Regions from separate parts of the Pseudoalteromonas sp. BZK2 genome, predicted to be linked through region 2. Evidence: predicted binding sites of a transcription regulator. Region 2 holds the regulator's gene; each other region holds the start of a gene.
What was found. Region 2 encodes LexA, which represses DNA repair genes until DNA is damaged. Its sites were predicted from a motif close to TACTGTATNNNNATACAGTA; they were not measured.

Region 1: the regulator LexA is predicted to act here: its motif matches at 2,063-2,082, upstream of BIZ38_RS09970 (YebG family protein).
Region 3: the regulator LexA is predicted to act here: its motif matches at 1,986-2,005, upstream of uvrD (DNA helicase II).
Region 4: the regulator LexA is predicted to act here: its motif matches at 1,500-1,519, upstream of ruvC (crossover junction endodeoxyribonuclease RuvC).

What each region holds. Positions count from the first base shown of each region.
Region 1 is NZ_JACSOG010000013.1:82,395-87,306, reverse strand. Features, by position in the region: gene BIZ38_RS09990 (chorismate mutase) at 1-617, shown strand, start outside; gene dsbB (disulfide bond formation protein DsbB) at 747-1,265, shown strand; gene BIZ38_RS09980 (DUF6170 family protein) at 1,265-1,567, shown strand; gene BIZ38_RS09975 (ComEA family DNA-binding protein) at 1,595-1,888, opposite strand; gene BIZ38_RS09970 (YebG family protein) at 2,135-2,437, shown strand; gene putP (sodium/proline symporter PutP) at 2,500-4,011, opposite strand; gene BIZ38_RS09960 (EAL and HDOD domain-containing protein) at 4,382-4,912, shown strand, end outside.
Region 2 is NZ_JACSOG010000012.1:54,113-59,024, forward strand. Features, by position in the region: gene BIZ38_RS09075 (VOC family protein) at 1-352, shown strand, start outside; gene BIZ38_RS09080 (hypothetical protein) at 327-1,052, opposite strand; gene BIZ38_RS09085 (hypothetical protein) at 1,211-1,591, shown strand; gene BIZ38_RS09090 (PaaI family thioesterase) at 1,599-2,036, opposite strand; gene lexA (transcriptional repressor LexA) at 2,198-2,815, shown strand; gene coxB (cytochrome c oxidase subunit II) at 3,253-4,395, shown strand; gene ctaD (cytochrome c oxidase subunit I) at 4,395-4,912, shown strand, end outside.
Region 3 is NZ_JACSOG010000054.1:13,371-18,282, forward strand. Features, by position in the region: gene BIZ38_RS20505 (dUTP diphosphatase) at 1-313, opposite strand, end outside; gene BIZ38_RS20510 (peroxiredoxin-like family protein) at 434-1,063, shown strand; gene BIZ38_RS20515 (YacL family protein) at 1,096-1,464, opposite strand; gene BIZ38_RS20520 (hypothetical protein) at 1,586-1,810, opposite strand; gene uvrD (DNA helicase II) at 2,070-4,235, shown strand; gene BIZ38_RS20530 (GNAT family N-acetyltransferase) at 4,213-4,912, shown strand, end outside.
Region 4 is NZ_JACSOG010000067.1:2,014-6,925, reverse strand. Features, by position in the region: gene ruvB (Holliday junction branch migration DNA helicase RuvB) at 1-295, opposite strand, end outside; gene ruvA (Holliday junction branch migration protein RuvA) at 303-923, opposite strand; gene ruvC (crossover junction endodeoxyribonuclease RuvC) at 925-1,449, opposite strand; gene BIZ38_RS21385 (ABC transporter permease) at 1,588-4,089, opposite strand; gene BIZ38_RS21380 (ABC transporter ATP-binding protein) at 4,079-4,798, opposite strand; gene BIZ38_RS21375 (arylesterase) at 4,799-4,912, shown strand, end outside.

The DNA.
Region 1 (4,912 bases), on a different contig from region 2:
CAATTGTAGGTGAAGTAACCCATAGCGTTGAGCACTGTTTATTAGCAATGCCAGGTACTGAGCTATCTCATATCAATAAAATTTTTGCTCATCCACAACCTTTTGCTCAATGTAGCCGTTTCATTCAAGGCCTAGGTGACATTCAACATGAAACCTGTGATTCAACCTTCCACGCATTGCAATCTGCGGTTGAAACAGCAAATAGCGCCGCTATCGGCTCAGCTCAAGCTGGCAAAAATGTTGGTTTAGAAGTAATTAAGTCAGGCCTTGCAAACCAAAGCGAAAACCACAGCCGCTTTATTGTTGTCGCCCGTAAGCCGCTACAAGTATCGAAACAAATTCCGACCAAAACCAGTTTAATCATGGCGACTAAACAACAAGCAGGTTCATTGGCTGATGCTTTAATGATTTTTAAACATCACCAAATTAACCTAGTAAAACTAGAATCTCGCCCCGTACCAGGAAATCCGTGGGAAGAAGTGTTTTATGTTGACCTCGAAGCAAACCTTGATGACTTACATGTTAAGCAAGCGCTTGAAGAGCTGAAAGAACACACTCAGTACACACGTGTATTAGGCTGTTACCAAAGTGAGTCTTTGCAGGCTGTTAGTGTGTAATAGCCTGCCTAGATATGACTAATGAAAAGGAGTCTGTCGACTCCTTTTTCGTATAATTTCATCTTAGATACTTGCACCCATAGCCCTGTCTAAGCATAATCTTGAAAACAATTTGAAATTGGATCTTTCATGAATTGGTTAGCAGAATTAGCAACTAAAAGAACACCTTGGTTATTACTAGCGTTTATTTCACTCGCATTTGAAGTCACAGCATTGTTTTTTCAATACAACATGGGACTTGAGCCATGCATCATGTGTATTTATCAGCGCACCGCTGTTTTAGGCTTACTTGCAGCGGGTGTGATTGGTGCGATTAACCCAAAAAGTATGGTTGTTCGCTTAGTCGCATTTGCCACTTGGGGTATCTCAGCAATTTGGGGTTACTTTCTTGCTAAAGAACACATTGCAATGCAAAACAATACCGACCCGTTTGCATTTAGCTGTGCATTTGAACCTAACTTCCCAAGTTTTATGCCTTTGCATGAATGGATCCCTAGCTTCTTTGCTGCCACTGGTGATTGTGGCAATATCGATTGGCAGTTTGCTTCAATGAGCATGCCGGCATGGATGGAAGTGATTTTTGCAGCATTTTCAGTGGTATTTGTGGCTGTTTTAGTTAGCCGATTAGTGAGCAAAAAGTCGCTATAATGATTTATTTTTTTACTAGCCAAATCCCTACTTTAAAAAACTTTAAAGTAAGGCAACGCCAACAGATTATTGCTCTTGCTTTAGCTCATTTAAGCCCGAGCAAAAAGATCATTTTATCGGTATGTAAACTTGCCTTTTTAGCGCCATTATTTTTAGGTTTAGCTTACTTTGAAGGGTGGATGCTTATTCCTTGGTTGCTGTTAGCAGGTTTAAGTTACCCTCTTATCACAACACCTATCGAAAACATGTTCGCGTTAGCGCATTTAGACAAGGCTATCAATGAATTTAAACAGGGCGAATAACGCCCTGTATAGGTGATAACCTGCTATTTATAGTGTAATTTTCCCCTCAAGTTTAGCGAATAGCTTATCACCAATTCCTTTTACTTCTTTTAATTGTTCTAGCGACTTAAACGAGCCTTGCTTGGTGCGATGCTCGACAATCGCTTTCGCTTTTGATTCACCAATACCCGGTAATTGAGTTAGCTGCTCAATGCTGGCTTTGTTTATACTGAGCTTTTGCATTTTAACTTGTGTTGCTTTGGTTGGTGTTTCGGCTGATACCTGTGTAGCAGGTAGTAATGCAAGAGTAGCGGCAAGTAAAATACTTGATAGTAATTTCATAATTTCCTCCATGACGCCCTTGTTTGGACTGATAGTTAGCGATTACCCAACACTCACTCCATCGCTTGTGTTTAACTTTGGGTAACATTTTAAATAAAGCTAATACACAAAGTATTGTCAAATTTACTAAATAAAAATTTTCTCAAGTTACTTGCAAAGTAAGGCTCGAAGCATTACTGTATATAAAAACAGTAACCTTAGCAGCGATTTTACGCTGCAATGCCAGGCTTAAATGCAGGAGAAATCATGGCTGTTGTTGTTAAATATGTTGTAGAAAGAAACGGAGTCGAGCGCATGACGTTTACTACTAAGAAAGAAGCTGATGCGTATGACAAAATGCTCGACATTGCTGAGTCATTAGAACTTATGCTTGAAAAAGTTGATGTACCATTAAGCGAGCAACAAATTGAGTCACTGGCGCTTGAAATGGCAAAAGAAAAAGACCAATTTATGGCGGTACTTAAAGGTGCAAAAGACGCGCCAGCTAAACCTAAAAAAGCAAAGTCAGACGATAACGTTGCTGATATAAAAGAAAAAGCGGCAAGCTAAACGCAAATTTAGATCATAAAAAAGGGCAACATCCGTTGCCCTTTTTTGTGTTTAATCAAAAACTACAGTGACGATTCAACTTCATCAAATAAATCTGTAATTTCTTTTTTTGGCTCAGCCGTCATAAGGCTAACAACAACTATGGCTATTGTTGATAAAATAAAGCCAGGGACAATCTCATAAATGATTGCACTTAATGCTTGGCCATCAATAGTAATTGGCGCGTATATCCAAAACAGCACTGTTGCTGCACCAACAACCATGCCACTAATAGCCCCTTGTAAGTTCATGCGTTTCCAGTAAAGGCTCAGTAGCACCAGTGGACCAAATGCTGCACCGAAACCAGCCCATGCATTACTTACTAAGTCTAAAATAGAGCTATTACGGTCATAAGCTAGGTAAATAGCAAATAAGGCAACTAAGATAACACTAATACGACCAACTAAAACCAGCTCTTTTTGAGATGCACTACGGTTTAAGTAAATTTTGTAGAAATCCTCAGTTAGAGAGCTTGAACACACTAACAACTGTGATGAGATAGTACTCATAATTGCCGCTAAAATTGCTGCCAATAAGAAACCGGCAATTAAAGGATGGAAGATAAGCTCAGACAACACTAAGAAAATAGTTTCTTTATCATCAATAGGCATTTGGTTTTCAAGCATATAAGCAGCACCAAATAGACCAGTTAGCACAGCACCAATTGCTGATAGCGTCATCCACGACATACCCACACGACGCATGGTTGGCATATCTTTCACTGAACGTACAGACATAAAACGCACAATAATATGTGGCTGACCAAAATAACCAAGGCCCCATGCCATTGCTGAAATAATCGCTATAGTCGAACCACCTGCAAACCAATCCATCATATTAAGTGCATGAATTTCTGATTCTTTTGGTGAGCTTAATAATAAGTCATAGCGTGCATTGGCAAGTGTATCCATAACTGGCTGATCAAGCATGGTAAACGTCGCAATTGGCACAGCCAGCAGCGAGATAAACATGATACAACCTTGTACAAAGTCAGTCAGGCTCACGGCTAAGAAGCCACCAAACAAGGTATATAACACGACGACACCTGTTGTGATGTATAGACCCATTTCGTAGCTCATATTAAATGAGTTTTCGAACAACTTACCACCTGCAACAACACCTGATGAGGTATATAAAGTAAAGAAAACAATGATTACAATCGCAGAGATAACACGCAGAATATTCTTATTATCATCAAAGCGGTTTGCGAAGTAATCAGGAATGGTGATTGAGTCATTCGCCTTTTCTGTGTAAACACGCAAGCGAGGCGCGACTAAGAAGTAGTTAGCCCAAGCACCGAGTACTAGACCAATGGCAATCCAAACCTTACTTAAACCAAACAAGTACATTGCACCTGGTAGGCCCATTAGCAGCCAACCACTCATGTCAGATGCGCCAGCTGAAAGCGCAGCAACACTTGGTGATAAATTACGACCACCTAGCATATAGCCTGATACATCGTCGGTAGATTGCTTATAAGCATATAGCCCAATCCCCAACATGACGATGAAGTACAATGCTAACGAAATTATCATTCCTGTTTCCAAATTAGCCTCCAAAAGTTGTTTAATGTTGGCTTTTAATCCGAATAATGACTCGCAAGTTATTTAATTTAAAGACATTATTGGGGTAAAAACCTATATCACCCACGACTATATCATGCTTACCCCCCTTAACTCCAATCAAGCAGATAAATGACAAAGCTCAATTTTTCAACTTTTATCTAACATTTTTCTTATATTTAATCGCAAGTTATAGAATTTATCTGCAAATTATCCTAGTCTTTAATTCTTAATAAAATAATAACTTTTCCTCGCAAATGAACATTTAGCTAATGCTATTTCAGGCACAATGCAATATATTGCGAGAAGTAAATGAATTAACAGATGTGGACATGTTTGGACTATGTATTTTTACGCTGCACGCCAACCTATTTTAGACAGGGATAAAAAACTAATTGGCTACGAGCTTTTATTTCGAGATGGCGTAGACAACGTTTTTCCTGATATTGATGGCGATGAAGCAACGTCACGACTTATTGAAGGCAGCCAATTTAATTTTGGTTTAGAGGATTTAACGGATAACAAACCTGCTTATATCAACTTTACTCTAGAAACCTTGCAAAAGGGTTATCCACTTTTACTTGGTAAAGAGCAGGTGGTAGTAGAGATATTAGAAACAATCCAACCAGGTAAACGCCTACTGGCATTAGTTAAAGATCTAAAAGAAAAAGGCTATATACTTGCACTTGATGATTACATTCACCAACCTGTATGGCGACACTTTTATCCTTACATCGATATTATTAAGATTGACTTTCTAACTTGTGATGTAGACTCAATAAAAGCGATCATCGAGGCTATTAAGCCGTATCCACACATAAAGTTGCTTGCTGAGAAAGTTGAAACATACGAAAAGTATCAGCTTGCCCTAGAA
Region 2 (4,912 bases):
GTTATTAGGTGCTTTTTCTGTAAGTCTAAATGTAAAAGATATTCGTGCTTCAAAGCAGTTTTATGAAAAGCTAGGTTTCAAAGAGTTTGCTGGGGAGATAGAACAGCATTGGCTAATAATGAAAAACGGTGAACATTTGATAGGTTTGTTTCAAGGTATGTTTGATAAAACCATGCTGACCTTTAATCCTGGGTGGGATCAAAATGCTGAAGCTTTGGATGAATTTGCAACCTTTGAGCAATTAGCTGCACAATTTCAGCAACAAGGATTAGAAATACAAAAGGCCGGTGACGCGAGTTTTATTATCACCGACCCAGATGGCAATCCTATTTTGATTGACCAACACGTGTAGCTGGCTTTTTACGTTTAATTCGAACGTTTTGTAGTAACAAGAGAACTCCTGTAATACAAAATAGTACGCTGGTGGCTGAGAAGCTGATGAGTAGTGGATTGTTAAAGTTCTCACGCTCATCATAATCCATAATGTGTAGCATCCAGAAAAAGTCGAAAATGCGCCACAGGGTGCTGCGCACAGTTATAACTTTACCGGTTTGGCTATCTAAATATAAGGTTGTTGTTAACCAATCATCGAAGCTAATTTGCCAAACATTGGCTTTGTGACCGACTTCTCTAGGCCCTTTTGTTAATAACTGCGCTTGCGTTATTTTTGCGTCAATAAGCAGGTGAGCTTGCGCATTCTCAATGATTTGCGCTTTACTCGGTGCAGGCATTTTAGCACCTGTTCTGCCATCAAAAATAAACGTACCGCTAGAGGATGTAACTTCTATAATCGGGGTATTTAAAAAATGGCTATATTTAATCCCTTCGATTTGCTCAAATTGCGCTGTGATTTTATCAATTGAAGCAGGGTAGTCCGACAATAAAAATGGGCTACTTAAACTGCGATTAGCCAGATGCTTACCATGTACTTTTTCAAGTGGTAATGAGCTCATCACAAGCCCACCTAAAAGCCAAAAAAAGATCTGCAAAGCAAGTAAGTAGCCAAGCCATTTATGCCCTTTACGAGCATACTTAAACAGACGTTTATTCATTATTACCCCGTTATTATTGTTATGTGGGCGCTATTTTAGGTTGTTTAGCTAGATTGCCAATGCGGCATAATGTCGCATTAACTGTATTCTAGATTTGGTATATATACAAAACTGAGTTAAAGTTTCAGTCGATATAAATAGAGGGTAAAAACGAGAGTATGTCGGAAATTCAATTTTTAAATGTAGATCTGGAGCTTGAATCAAAGCACGATATTAGTGCGCTTGTTGCTGATTTGAAGAAAAATGCCATGGTTTTACATTATGACCAAGATGAATACCGCCAACTAGCACGTATTGAAGCAACCGCAGATATCAGCTCTCCAGATAAAGCCATTAACCAGCTTTGCGAGCTTATTGAGTCTTGCTCGCGCAATGCATTAAAACAGTGGTTATCGTGCTCAAAGCGTACATTTGATATAGGCTTTGAATCAGGTAATTCGCCTAAATGCTTTAACCAACCCCTGCATGCCGATACCTTATTACGTATCTCTGCAATTGGCGCAGGGATTGAAATTACTATTTATCCTGTCGAAAAATAGCCAGAATTTATCGCTCTACAACAGCTGCGGTCATTCTTGATACGCAGCAAAGCTCTCCTGCGGCATTGGTAATTTTAATATCCCAAACAGAAGTTCGCTTACCTAAATGCAGCGGTCTCGCAGTTGCTGTTAACGTTCCTTTGCGTGACGCTTTCATGTGGTTGGCATTAATTTCTTGGCCAACAGCATAAAACTTATTGAAATCAACCACGAAATTGGCTGCATAGCTTGCCACTGTTTCTGCTAATACAACGTTTGCTCCGCCATGGACCATGCCCATAGGATTATGATGCTCAGGAATAGCAGGCATGGTTGCCATTAAATAATCATCGCCAATTTCAGTTACCTCAATGCCCATAGTTTTCATTAAAGTGCCTTGACCAGTGACCCCTTGTTCCAGCTCTTTGCAAAGCTCTAACGTGATTGGTTGGTGCCAAATACTCATTGTGTTTCCTTAGCCTGCTAATTAAAGCTAATACCTTATGGCATCTTTCGGTGTGGTTCAATGTTAGTTTTGTAGCAATATGATGGGGTTAATTTAAATTTGCGATTTTCAAATAACTGTATATACTCACAGTTAAATGTACTGTATGGAAAACCAGTTGTATGCGCCCATTAACTAAACGCCAATCGCAAATTTTAGAACTAATTAAAGTCTTTATTAAAGATACAGGCATGCCACCTACGCGTGCTGAAATAGCTCAAACATTGGGTTTTAAAAGTGCCAACGCTGCTGAAGAACACTTAAAAGCACTGGCAAAAAAAGGCATGATCAAAATGAAGCCTGGGGCGAGTCGCGGTATTCAGTTAATTGAAGAAGATGAGCCAGAGCAACTAGGCTTACCTTTAATTGGCCGTGTTGCAGCTGGTGAACCTATTTTGGCGCAAGAGCATGTTGAAAGTCACTGCCAAGTTGATCCTTCATTATTTAAACCTGCTGCCGATTTCTTACTGCGTGTAAATGGTATGAGTATGAAAGACATTGGTATTATGGATGGCGATTTGCTTGCAGTACACAGAACACAAGTTGCTGAAAACGGGCAAGTAGTTGTAGCTCGAGTCGATGAAGATGTAACAGTTAAGCGTCTAGAAAAAGCGGGTCGCAAAGTACTTTTACACGCTGAGAACGAAGAGTTTTCGCCTATTGAGGTTGACCTTGAGCATGAGTCGTTCAACATCGAGGGGTTAGCGGTAGGTGTTATTCGTAACGCTGACTGGATGTAAGCGTTCCCAATTTGGTGCATCAAATTGACTCAATTTGGTGCGCCACTGAAATTTTACTACTTAATTAGGATTTGTGAATCCTTACTCTTCATTTAAAGCCTTATATAGCGCAGTTTTCCTCTCTTTTTACATTTCGTTCTTACTCCTAAACATTAAATAAAGCGCTGATTATAGTTGTTATTTCTGCACCAAAATAAACATTTATTATCATTAAAACTTGCTTATTGGTCATTTTTTAACTAATTGGTTAATACACTGTATTAACACCTAATTAATAAAAAGACACAAAAATGTGCGAGGTGTTAGTCATGGGGTCGGTATCATAAGTGGGTCAAAATGATACGTAGTCGCTCTGAACAATAAGAAAAACGAATTGGCACCTTGTTGTATCGCCTTTTCGCTTTGCGTCTTGCAATAGCATCTAAAGGAGCCGTCACATGGGTAAACTGCGTTACGCCTTGTGGCTTATATTGTTTGCACTTCCTGAGCTTGCATTGGCAAATAGCCAATACAATATGCGTAAAGGGGTGACCGATATAAGTAATAATGTTTATGAGTTACACATGACGATATTTATTATCTGCTGTGTAATCGGCATCATCGTATTTGCGGTGATGTTTTGGGCTTTAATACACCACCGTAAATCCAAAGGGGCCAAGCCTGCCCAATTTCATGAAAGTACAAAAGTTGAAATACTTTGGACTGCCATTCCATTTGTCATCTTAATCGCCATGGCTGTGCCTGCCACAAAAACCTTAATTGCCATGGAAGATGCCTCTAAAGCCGATATCACCATTAAAGTGACCGGCTCACAGTGGAAGTGGCATTACGAGTACATGGGCGAAGACATTGCTTATTACTCGATTCTATCTACTCCTAAAGACCAAATAGACAACCAAGCAGAGAAAACTGAGCATTATTTGCTTGAAGTAGATAAACCGCTAGTACTTCCTATCAATAAGAAAGTTCGCTTTTTAATGACCTCAGACGATGTAATTCATTCATGGTGGGTGCCTGATTTTGCGGTTAAAAAGGATGCAAATCCTGGGTTTATTAATGAAGCGTGGACACGTATTAACGAACCCGGAGTATACCGTGGTCAATGTGCTGAGTTATGCGGTAAAGATCATGGCTTTATGCCTGTTGTGGTGAAAGCCTTACCTGAAGATGAATTTGCTAATTGGCTTGCAGATGCCAAGCAAGAAAAAGCCAATGCGGCCGCAGCAGATGCTGCTTTGCTTGATCAAACATTACCGAAAGAAGAGCTTATGGTCTTAGGTGAGCAAGTGTATATGGCAAGCTGTGCTGCATGTCACCAACCTACCGGTATGGGCCTACCTGGCGTATTTCCAGCACTTAAAGGCAGCCCGATTGTATTAGGTGATGTAAAAGATCACATAGACATTGTGTTATACGGTAAGCCTGGTACAGCAATGCAAGCGTTTGATAAACAGCTTTCAATTAAGCAACTTGCTGCGGTTATTACTTATAAGCGAAACGCGTGGGGTAATGATACCGGCGATGTTATCCAACCGAGTCAAATTCAAGCCGCGATTGATGCAGCAGCGGAGGCGAACTAATGAGTAATGTTATTAACGAGCAAGCAACAGGGCATGCGCATCACGACCATCATCACCCAGCTAAAGGTTTTAAGCGTTGGCTTTACACCACCAATCATAAAGACATCGGGAGTTTATACCTGATTTTTTCACTCACCATGTTTTTAATTGGCGGAGCAATGGCAATGGTGATCCGCGCTGAACTGTTTCAGCCTGGATTACAGTTAGTCGATCCGCACTTTTTTAATCAAATGACTACCGTACATGGCTTGATCATGGTGTTTGGTGCCGTTATGCCCGCGTTCACTGGGCTTGCAAACTGGATGGTACCTATGATGATAGGCGCACCAGATATGGCCTTACCACGTATGAATAACTGGAGCTTTTGGATATTGCCGTTCGCATTTTTAATCCTGTTGGCTTCGTTACTCATGCCTGGTGGTGGTCCTGCGTTTGGTTGGACTTTCTACGCACCACTATCAACAACTTACAGCAACGATAACACTGCACTTTTTGTGTTTGCCGTACATATCATGGG
Region 3 (4,912 bases), on a different contig from region 2:
AATCATCGGCTTGAACTGGTGCATTTAACTCAGCTTCAAGTTGTGCAGCTAACTGCTCATAGCTGGTTTCACCATCAATACGTAAAGATAAACCAAAATGGAAAATATCAACTAACTCTAAAATAACTTGTTCTGTATCTGGGGTTTGTTTTTTCCACCACTTCCAACCGTAGTGATCCAGCATTTCAGCACACTCAACCCAAATTGCACGATACCATTCAAAACCTTGGCTAAACCATTGCTCATGAACTTTAGTATTCATCGCATTTTGCATCTCGAGCATAACAACGAGTTTTTGTAAATTAGCAGACATTCTTTATCCCAACTTGCATTTTCAATTATGTATATACTACAGATAATTTTGTCATTGATGAAATAAAAACACATATGATCAGGTCTGCTTTGCAGTTGATAAAAATAACCGAGGAAGCCTATGTTTAAATCTCTACTCATTAGTGCACTATTTGTACTATCAAGCCAAGTTATTGCTGCGACTGCAACCAATATTGCCGAATCAGCAGAGCAAGTTAGCCCATTATTACCCGGCTTAGCAGTGCCAAATATTGAGTTAAAAGATCAATACGGTAAAACTGTCTCACTCGCTGAGCGTTTTAAAGAAAAAACGACTGTGCTCATTGTTTATCGTGGTGGCTGGTGCCCATATTGTTCAAAGCAATTGGCCAATGTCCAAAAAATTGAGAAAGAGCTAGCGGATTTAGGAGCACAGATAATTGCCGTTTCGCCAGATAGTCCTGAAAAGCTCGCTGAATCAAAAATTACTTCACCAAACTATCAATTATTGTCTGACGACAGCCTTTTGTTGGCACAAAAGTTAGGTTTAGCGTTTTACTTAGATGACAAAACAGCAAAGATTTACCGCAACAAACTTGGGGTTAACTTTGTCTCGTTAGAGGGCGAAGTGAAAGTAGCGTTACCCGTACCTGCAGTGTTTGTGATAGACACTAATGGGTTAGTTAATTTTCAATACGCCAACCCAAATTACAAAGTACGCTTAACAGAAGATTTATTACTTGCAGCTGTAAAATCAGTGAACGAGCAATAAATTAGCAACCGATAAGCAGAATATGCTTCTGCTTATCGGCCTTGTGTAAATTCTTGCCACGATTCAATTAAATCAACAAAGTCTTCAAAACCACAGCCACTGCACAGGCCTTCTTCTTCAAGCATTAAATCATCATCTTGGTAGGCAACTAAGTCTTCGTTGTCTTGATGTAACGCATGTGCTTCGAACAGCGCTTCGTCTTTACTTAAGATCAAATTAATTTCTTGACCTTGTAAGGTTAAAGGCTCATGACTGCTCTTAACCGCGGAGATCAATGCTAGTACCATCGCGATTTTTTCTTTACCGATTTCTTCGTTTAGCCAACGGCCAATAACTGCATGCTCAGAGGAGATTTTAATGCGTAAACCGCTAATAGGATCGCGGATAAATTGATATTCCATGGAGGGTACTCTTAATACGTTATCTGCTAATGATACCGTTTGCAGCTAAACGTGGCGAGTTTTGTAGTCTTAAATCAGCACGAGCGCCAACATGGCGCTCGTGTTTATGCTATTAAAATAGCTAGAGTCGCGATTTGAAGCGCGCAGCATCAATAATCGCCCATAGGTATACGATTGGCAGTAAAATAAAGCCAACTGCAACGTAAATTAGTGCCCCACTAATAACCCATGCTAAAAAGAATGCAATAGCCGCCATTAAACGGCCTTGTACCAATTGCCCTAAACCAGGAAAAAAGATATTACATATTGCTGCGATTACATTACCGCCAGAACCTTGCTCTGCCATACTAACCTCTGTAGTTTTTAATGATTATACTTTTAGTAAACACACTTTATGCCAACTTATTATGGCTTACAAATCAAAGTGTTAAAAAGTAGCGTTATTTTGATTTTAGTTTTTTTTGCTAAAAATCGGTCAAATTCACAATTTTAATACTTCAATTTTAATGACTTGCCAAAATAGCTGTTTATAAAAACAGTATTTTATTTAGCCTTGCATAAACACCTGTTATACTCCACCCATTATAGATTGAAAAGGCGTAACGATGGACGTTTCTGAATTACTCGATGGCTTAAATGATAAACAACGGGATGCAGTCGCAGCCCCATTGCAAAATATGCTAGTGCTTGCAGGTGCAGGTTCTGGTAAAACTCGAGTACTTGTTCATCGCATCGCGTGGCTCATGCAAGTTGAGCAAGCTTCTGCATACAGTATCTTTGCGGTAACCTTCACAAATAAAGCCGCGAAAGAAATGCGCACTCGTGTAGAAGAAACCTTAAAAGCACCGGTTGGTGGTATGTGGATTGGTACTTTCCACGGCTTATCTCATCGTATTCTGCGCGCCCATCACCGTGAAGCGAACTTGCCTGAAAGCTTTCAAATTTTAGATTCTGACGATCAACAACGTATGATCAAACGCTTACTTAAAGCGATGAACATCGATGATAAAAAGTGGCCTGCAAAACAATTTGGTTGGTATATCAGCGCGAAAAAAGATGAAGGTCTGCGCCCTAAAGACATTCAAGCCTACGATATTAATGAGCAAATGATGCTGAAAGTCTATGCTGCATATCAAGAGGCTTGTGACCGCGCAGGTTTAGTCGACTTTGCAGAAATACTGCTGCGCTGCTACGAAGTACTTAAGAACCACCCAACACTTTTACGTCACTATCAACAGCGTTTTGCCCATATGCTGGTAGACGAGTTCCAGGATACCAATACGATTCAGTACGCTTGGTTAAAATTACTCGCAGGTAACACCAACAGTATTATGATCGTAGGTGATGATGACCAAAGTATCTATGGCTGGCGTGGCGCAAAAATTGAGAATATCAAACGCTTTTTAACTGACTTCGAAGCCGAAACCATTCGCCTTGAACAAAATTACCGTTCAACGGCAACAATTTTGAAAGCATCAAACGCGCTGATCAAAAACAATGCTGAACGCATGGGCAAAAGCCTGTGGACAGACGGCAATGATGGTGAGCCGATTTCAGTTTACGCTGCGTTTAATGAATTAGACGAAGCGCGCTTTGTTAGCAGCAAACTACGTAGCTGGCTAAATGCAGGTAATGCATTACAAGACGCCGCGATTTTATACCGTAACAATGCGCAATCTCGTGTACTCGAAGAAGCAATGCTACAAGAAGGTTTAAAATACCGTATTTACGGCGGTATGCGCTTCTTCGAGCGCCAAGAGATCAAAGATGCACTTTCGTATTTACGTTTAGTTGGTAACCGTCAAGATGATGCGGCTTTCGAGCGCGTTATTAACACCCCTGCTCGCGGCATTGGTGATAAAACACTAAGCCACATTCGTGATTGCGCGCGCAATGAGTCATTGCCACTTTGGTATGCCGCTAAAGCTATTATCGAGCAGCAGCACTTATCTGGCCGTGCAGCAAGTGCCGTGACAAAATTCTTAGAACTTGTTGAGCATATCGAAGATAAAATCAGCGATCTCACCCTAGAAGAGCAAGCGAAATACACCATTCAAAGCTCGGGGTTAATGGCAATGTATCAAGCTGAAAAAGGTGAAAAAGGCCGTGCCCGCGTAGAAAACTTAGAAGAGCTTATTAGTGCTTGTGGTCAATACGAACTTCCTGAAGATGAAGAGTTCAGCTCACCACTGCAAGGCTTTTTGGCATATACCTCTCTAGAATCTGGCGAAGGTCAAGCTGATGAGCACGAAGACGCGGTGCAAATGATGACACTGCACTCAGCAAAAGGCCTAGAATTCCCGCTGGTATTTATGGTGGGTGTTGAAGAGGGCATGTTCCCATCACAACAAAGTAATGAAGAGTCTGGTCGTTTAGAAGAAGAACGTCGCTTATGTTATGTTGGCATGACTCGCGCGATGGAAAAACTATATATTAGCCACGCAGAAAGCCGCCGTTTATACGGACAAGAAAAATACCACAGCCCATCACGCTTTTTACGCGAAATGCCTGAAGACTGTATCGAAGAAATTCGTATTAAAACACAGGTTTCAAGGCCACCTGCGGCAGGTCGTTTTAGTCCATCAGTAACACATGCCGCATTTGAAGATAGCGGCTTTAACTTAGGACAGCGCGTATTACACGCTAAGTTCGGTGCAGGAACCGTACTCAATTACGAAGGCAGCGGCGCACAGTCACGTATTCAAGTGAACTTTGATGATCTAGGCAGTAAATGGCTTGTAACACAGTATGCAAGACTTCAAGCCTTATAATGAGTATATAACAGCGCTATGTAATGAGCTGGTGATTGCAAAGCATCGCCAGCTTGTCATTGTGCAAGGCAGCGAAACTTGGTGCTATCAGTTTGCAAACCAATTAGCGCTAAAAAATACCTATGTTTTCAGTAGCAGCTCATTATTAGCAAATAGTGAGTTCCCAAAACATGCTCACCAGATTCTTGGTCAAGAGTTTCAACACGCAATTTTTGATGGTTTTAGCGGTTTATATGCCGATAAACTAGCCGCGCTTGCCGGTACCGTAAAAGCTGGTGGTGTACTTATATTACTGCTGCCCGATGATAATAACTGGCAAGACCCAGCACTCACAAGTATTACCTCTTATGGCGAAGCAATTAAACACAGCTTTTTTAATCAGCGCTTTTTCGCCAAGCTAAAATTGCAGCCACATTATTTTACTAAGCACTCGCCTCCTGCTTACCAATCTATTTCGCCAGCAACTGCTGAGATAAATTATCAGCAACAACAAGCATGTGTTGAGCAAATTATTAAAACCGCAACAGGGCGCGCTAATCGTCCTTTTGTGATCAGTGCAGACCGAGGTCGTGGTAAGTCAGCCGCTTTAGGGCTTGCAGCAGCAAGTCTTCAAGATAAAAGAATCCTAATTTGCGCCACCCAAGCTAAAGCCGTACAAACAAGCTTTAAACATTTAG
Region 4 (4,912 bases), on a different contig from region 2:
CGGCTAAATCCCCTGCTTTTTCAAGCACTGGCCCCGACGTTGTTTTAATATTAACGTTAAGCTCGTTGGCAACAATGTTTGCAAGTGTGGTTTTACCAAGACCCGGTGGACCAAATATTAATAAGTGATCCAGCGCTTCGCCACGATGGCGAGCAGCCTCAATAAAAATTTCCATTTGCTGCTTAACATGCGGCTGGCCGGTGTAATCGGTTAACAGTTTTGGTCGTATGGCACGATCAACACTGTCTTCGTTACTTTGTTCACTCGCATCTATTAAGCGATCTGCTTCAATCATGGTTTACTCACAACATTGATTTTAGAGCTTCTTTAATTAGAACCTCGGTCGTCATATCTGGTTTGTTCACTGTTTTAACCGCTTTTTGTGCTTGCGGTAGCTTATAGCCTAATGCCACAAGTGCTGATACAGCATCATCAGCAGCATTATTTGCTACTAGGGTATCATCACTTGATGGCTCAATGACGGCATTATCGCTAAATGGTGTAAATAAGTCATTACCCCAATTTTTAAGCCTGTCTTTCATTTCGAGCACTAAACGCTCAGCCGTTTTTTTACCAACGCCCGGTAGTTTAACCAGTGTGGTCGCATCTTTATTATTAACACAACTTACAAATTGCTGCGCCGACATACCCGATAAAATAGCTAGACCAAGCTTTGGCCCTACACCATTAGCTTTTAAAAGCTCTCTAAATAAAGCGCGTTCGGTTTTGTTGTTAAAGCCAAATAATAGCTGGGCATCTTCACGTACCACAAAATGGGTATAAATAATCGCTTGCTCACCCACTGCCGGTAAATCATAAAAGCAAGTCATGGGCATTTGCACTTCGTAGCCTACACCACTTACTTCGATAAGAATTTCTGGTGGCTGCTTTTCAACAAGTAAGCCATTTAATCGACCAATCATATTACTTCCTTAATCGTCCTCTTACGGTTTTGCTCGCACTGCCCGCAAGTTTTATTAAATTTTGTTCTGAGTGTGCATGACAAATAGCAATTGCTAAAGCATCTGCGGCATCGGCTTGAGGGGTACCTGGCAGCTTTAAAATGTTTTTAACCATATGCTGTACTTGAGACTTATCGGCTCCGCCATTGCCTACAACGGCCTGCTTAATTTGCCTAGCTGAATATTCATAAACTGGCAGCTCTGCCATTGAAGCACCAACGATAGCAGCGCCGCGTGCTTGACCGAGCTTAAGCGCTGAGTCTGGGTTGTGTGCCATAAACACTTTTTCGATAGCAAAACTGTCTGGGGAGAATTGCTCTACCAATTGACTGATCCCTTGGTAAATCATTTTTAAGCGTATCGGAAAATCGTGATCGGCCAATTTAATGCAGCCACTGCCTAAATAAGTGAACTTAGCACCTTGGTGAGCAATCACGCCGTACCCTGTTAATCGTGAACCAGGATCAATCCCTAAAATAATCGCCAACTAACTGACTCGTCTATTATCATTATTATCTGCGGTTAATAATGCCAGAGCACTGTATAAATTACCAGTAACCAATTGCAATTCATAAAAAATGCCCGCAATTGCGAGCATTTTATAGTCAACCTTTAATTAAGACATTTACGCGAGCGAGCGTAATAAGCCTTGGGTATTTTTTCGCATTGTGCGGGCTATCATCAAATAACCTAAACATGCCACAAATAAGCCTCCGACTGCTGGGCCAATAACCCAAATATGAGGGTGGAACTTACCTGCTAAATCGAACATTTGTTTTTGCACTATTAACAGAGCGATGTCACTGACAATGGCAGCGACTAAACCTGCAGTAACGCCTAATAGTAAAAATTCATATAAGGTGGCATTTTTAATTAAGCGCCCTTTCGCACCTAAAGTTCGCAAAATAACAATCTCTTGCATTCGCTCACCCAAACTTGCTTGTACTTGTGAAATAAGTACTAAAGCGCCACAGGCAACCACAATCGCTAGTACAAAGCCAATCGCTAACGATACTTGCTCTATGGTTGAGCGAATTTGTTTAATGAAGCTTTCAACATCTATCACGTTAACCGTTGGGTATTGACGCATTAGCTCATTAAACTCACGTTTTTTCTCTGCTTTTACATTCACTGATGAAATATATGTAGCCGGGAAACTCGCTAGCACATCTGGGCTTAAAATAATAAAGAAGTTAGGTTTAAGCGTGGTCCAATTAACCTTACGTACACTGGTAATTTTTGCGTCAAACGACTGCGCGCCAATTAAGAAAGTAAGCGTATCGCCTATTTTTACATCAAGGCGCTCAAGCATCGACTCTTCGACCGATGCCTCAGCTACTGAGTCTTCACTAAACCATGCACCGTCGATAAGCTCGTTTTGATTAGGCAAGTCTTTACGCCAAGTTAGGTTTAACTCACGGCCAATACCAGAGCGGGCTTCTTCATCTTTCTTTTCGTTGTCTTCTTGTGATACTTCGCGGGCAACCAACTCACCATTGACGGCGTTTACACGGCCACGAACAACAGGATAGAAATCAGACGTTGGCATATCGTTTTGCGCTAAGAAGCTAGTTATAGGCTCTAACTCTTGCTCAGTAATGTTCACTAAAAATGAATTAGGGGCATTTTCAGGAAGCTGAGACTGCCAATCCGAGATCATGTCGTTCTTAAGTACAATTAAAAACAGTAATAACTTGATAGCCAAAGCAAAGCTAATTAATTGTACTGCATTCACATTGGCACGCTTTTGAATTGACGCAATCGCCAATGACCAACTATTGCCCGGACTCAAGCCAAGTTTGCGGCCACCACCAAAAATAACCTTTGATAAGCCAAATAACACCGCAATTAAAAATGCCGTAGAAAGGAACAAAATTGCACTAATTTTGATGTTGTTACTAAATAACCACATCAGTAAAAACACAGTAAGCGCCGACATAGTAAGGTGCACTTTACTTACTAATAAACGGTCGCCTAAGTTACGGCGAAGCACACGCAGCGGCGGAATATCAAATAAATCGAGTAGCGGTTTAATTGAAAACATAACCGCACAAATCACGCCCGTGCTAATTGCGATGATCCAAGGTTTTGCCGATGCACTTGGCAGTGCTGAACCCATGGTTTGTGCTAAATAATCAGTGGCAATCGCTTGTAAACCATAACCAATCAGTAAACCGACTATCACCGACATTGAACATACAAGGCTCAAATGTAATAAATAGATTTTACGGATCATAGCGCGGCTACCGCCAAGCGTTTTCATCATAGCAACTGGGTCGTACTGACGCTCACAATAACGTTTTGCCGATACCGCAATAGCAACAGCTGCTAAAATAATGCCAAGTAAACCAGCTAGCAATAAATAGCTTTCGGCACGATTTAAACTATTAGAAATAGGTGACTGGCGGTCTTTAACGCCATACCAACGCTGGTTTTCTTTCATTTGTGGTTTTAACCACGCATAAAAGGTATCTAAGTTGTCTTTGTCGCCAGCATAAAGTTGGCGGTAAAACACTCGGCTGCCGGGCTGAATTACCTCAGTCACAGCAATGTCTGCTTCATTGATTAAGATTCGCTGGCTGCTCGAGAACACATTAAAGGGTGCATCAGGCTCTTCGGCTACAACATGACTAGCCGTAAACGTAGCAGCACCAAGTTCTACTTTATCGCCCACTTTAATGTTTAGCGCATAAAACACAGATTCACTTAACCACACTTCACCACGACTTGGGATATCAGAAGTTACTTGTGGTTGACCAGTCAGGCTAGTTTTTACTTTTAACTCGCCTTTTAACGGATAGGTGTTTGATACCGCTTTTACCGAGCCAAGTTGCATTTCGTCACCGGCAAATAACATGGTATCGAAGTAAGTTATTTTAGCGGTGCGTAAGTTTTCTTGGTTGGCTTTATCTAAAAACTCAGCAGGTAAAGCATGGTTACTTGCTAAAACGCGGTCAGCGGCAATAAAGGCGCTGCTTTTTTCTTCAATACTTTGACCAATGCGGTCGGTAACCATAGACAGTGTTAAAACAGTGAGAACAGCTAAGGCTATTGCTGCACTGATCACTGTTAATTCGCCACGCTTAAACTCACGTGAAAACAGTTTTAGTGCTAATTTAGCCCACATTCGCTTGCACTCCTTCGTTTTCTTTAACAGTTACTAGCTGCCCTGCTTCAATATGTAAAATTTGCTGGCACTTTTGTGCAAGCTGCTCATCATGGGTTACTAAAATAAGTGTCGTGCCGTGCTCTTTATTTAGCTCAAATAATAGAGACTCAATTAACTTACCGTTTTTGCTATCAAGGTTTGCTGATGGTTCATCGGCAAATAAGATTTTCGGTGTGCCAATAAATGCACGCGCAATTGCTACACGTTGCTGCTCACCACCAGATAATTGCGATGGGTAATGGCCAACACGATGACTTAAGCCTACCTTATCAAGTAACTCAAGGGCTTGTTGTTTAGCATCTTTGCTACCCGCAAGTTCTGCCGGAAGCATTACATTTTCAAGAGCTGTTAAGCTTTGTACAAGCATGAAAGACTGAAATACAAATCCTACTTTTTCAGCGCGAAGTGCTGCGCGTGCTTCTTCATCTAATTCGTGTAATGCGGCTCCGTCTAAATGAATACTGCCTCCAGTTGATTGGTCAAGGCCCGCCAATAAACTTAATAAAGTAGACTTACCCGAACCAGAGGTGCCCACCACGGCAACTGAGTCACCTGACTTGACATTAAAGCTGATGTCACTGAGGATGGTCAGGTCGCCCTCAACCGTGGTGACCGTTTTAGAAAGTCCTTTAACTTGAATGATGTTTAATTGAGAAAGCGCTGACATATGATGCATCCAATCCTACGTTTTATATTCGTTTTACTGTTAGTAATCAAACCACTTACGGCAGCAGCTGACAACACAATTTTAATTTTAGGTGACAGTTTAAGCGCCGCTTAC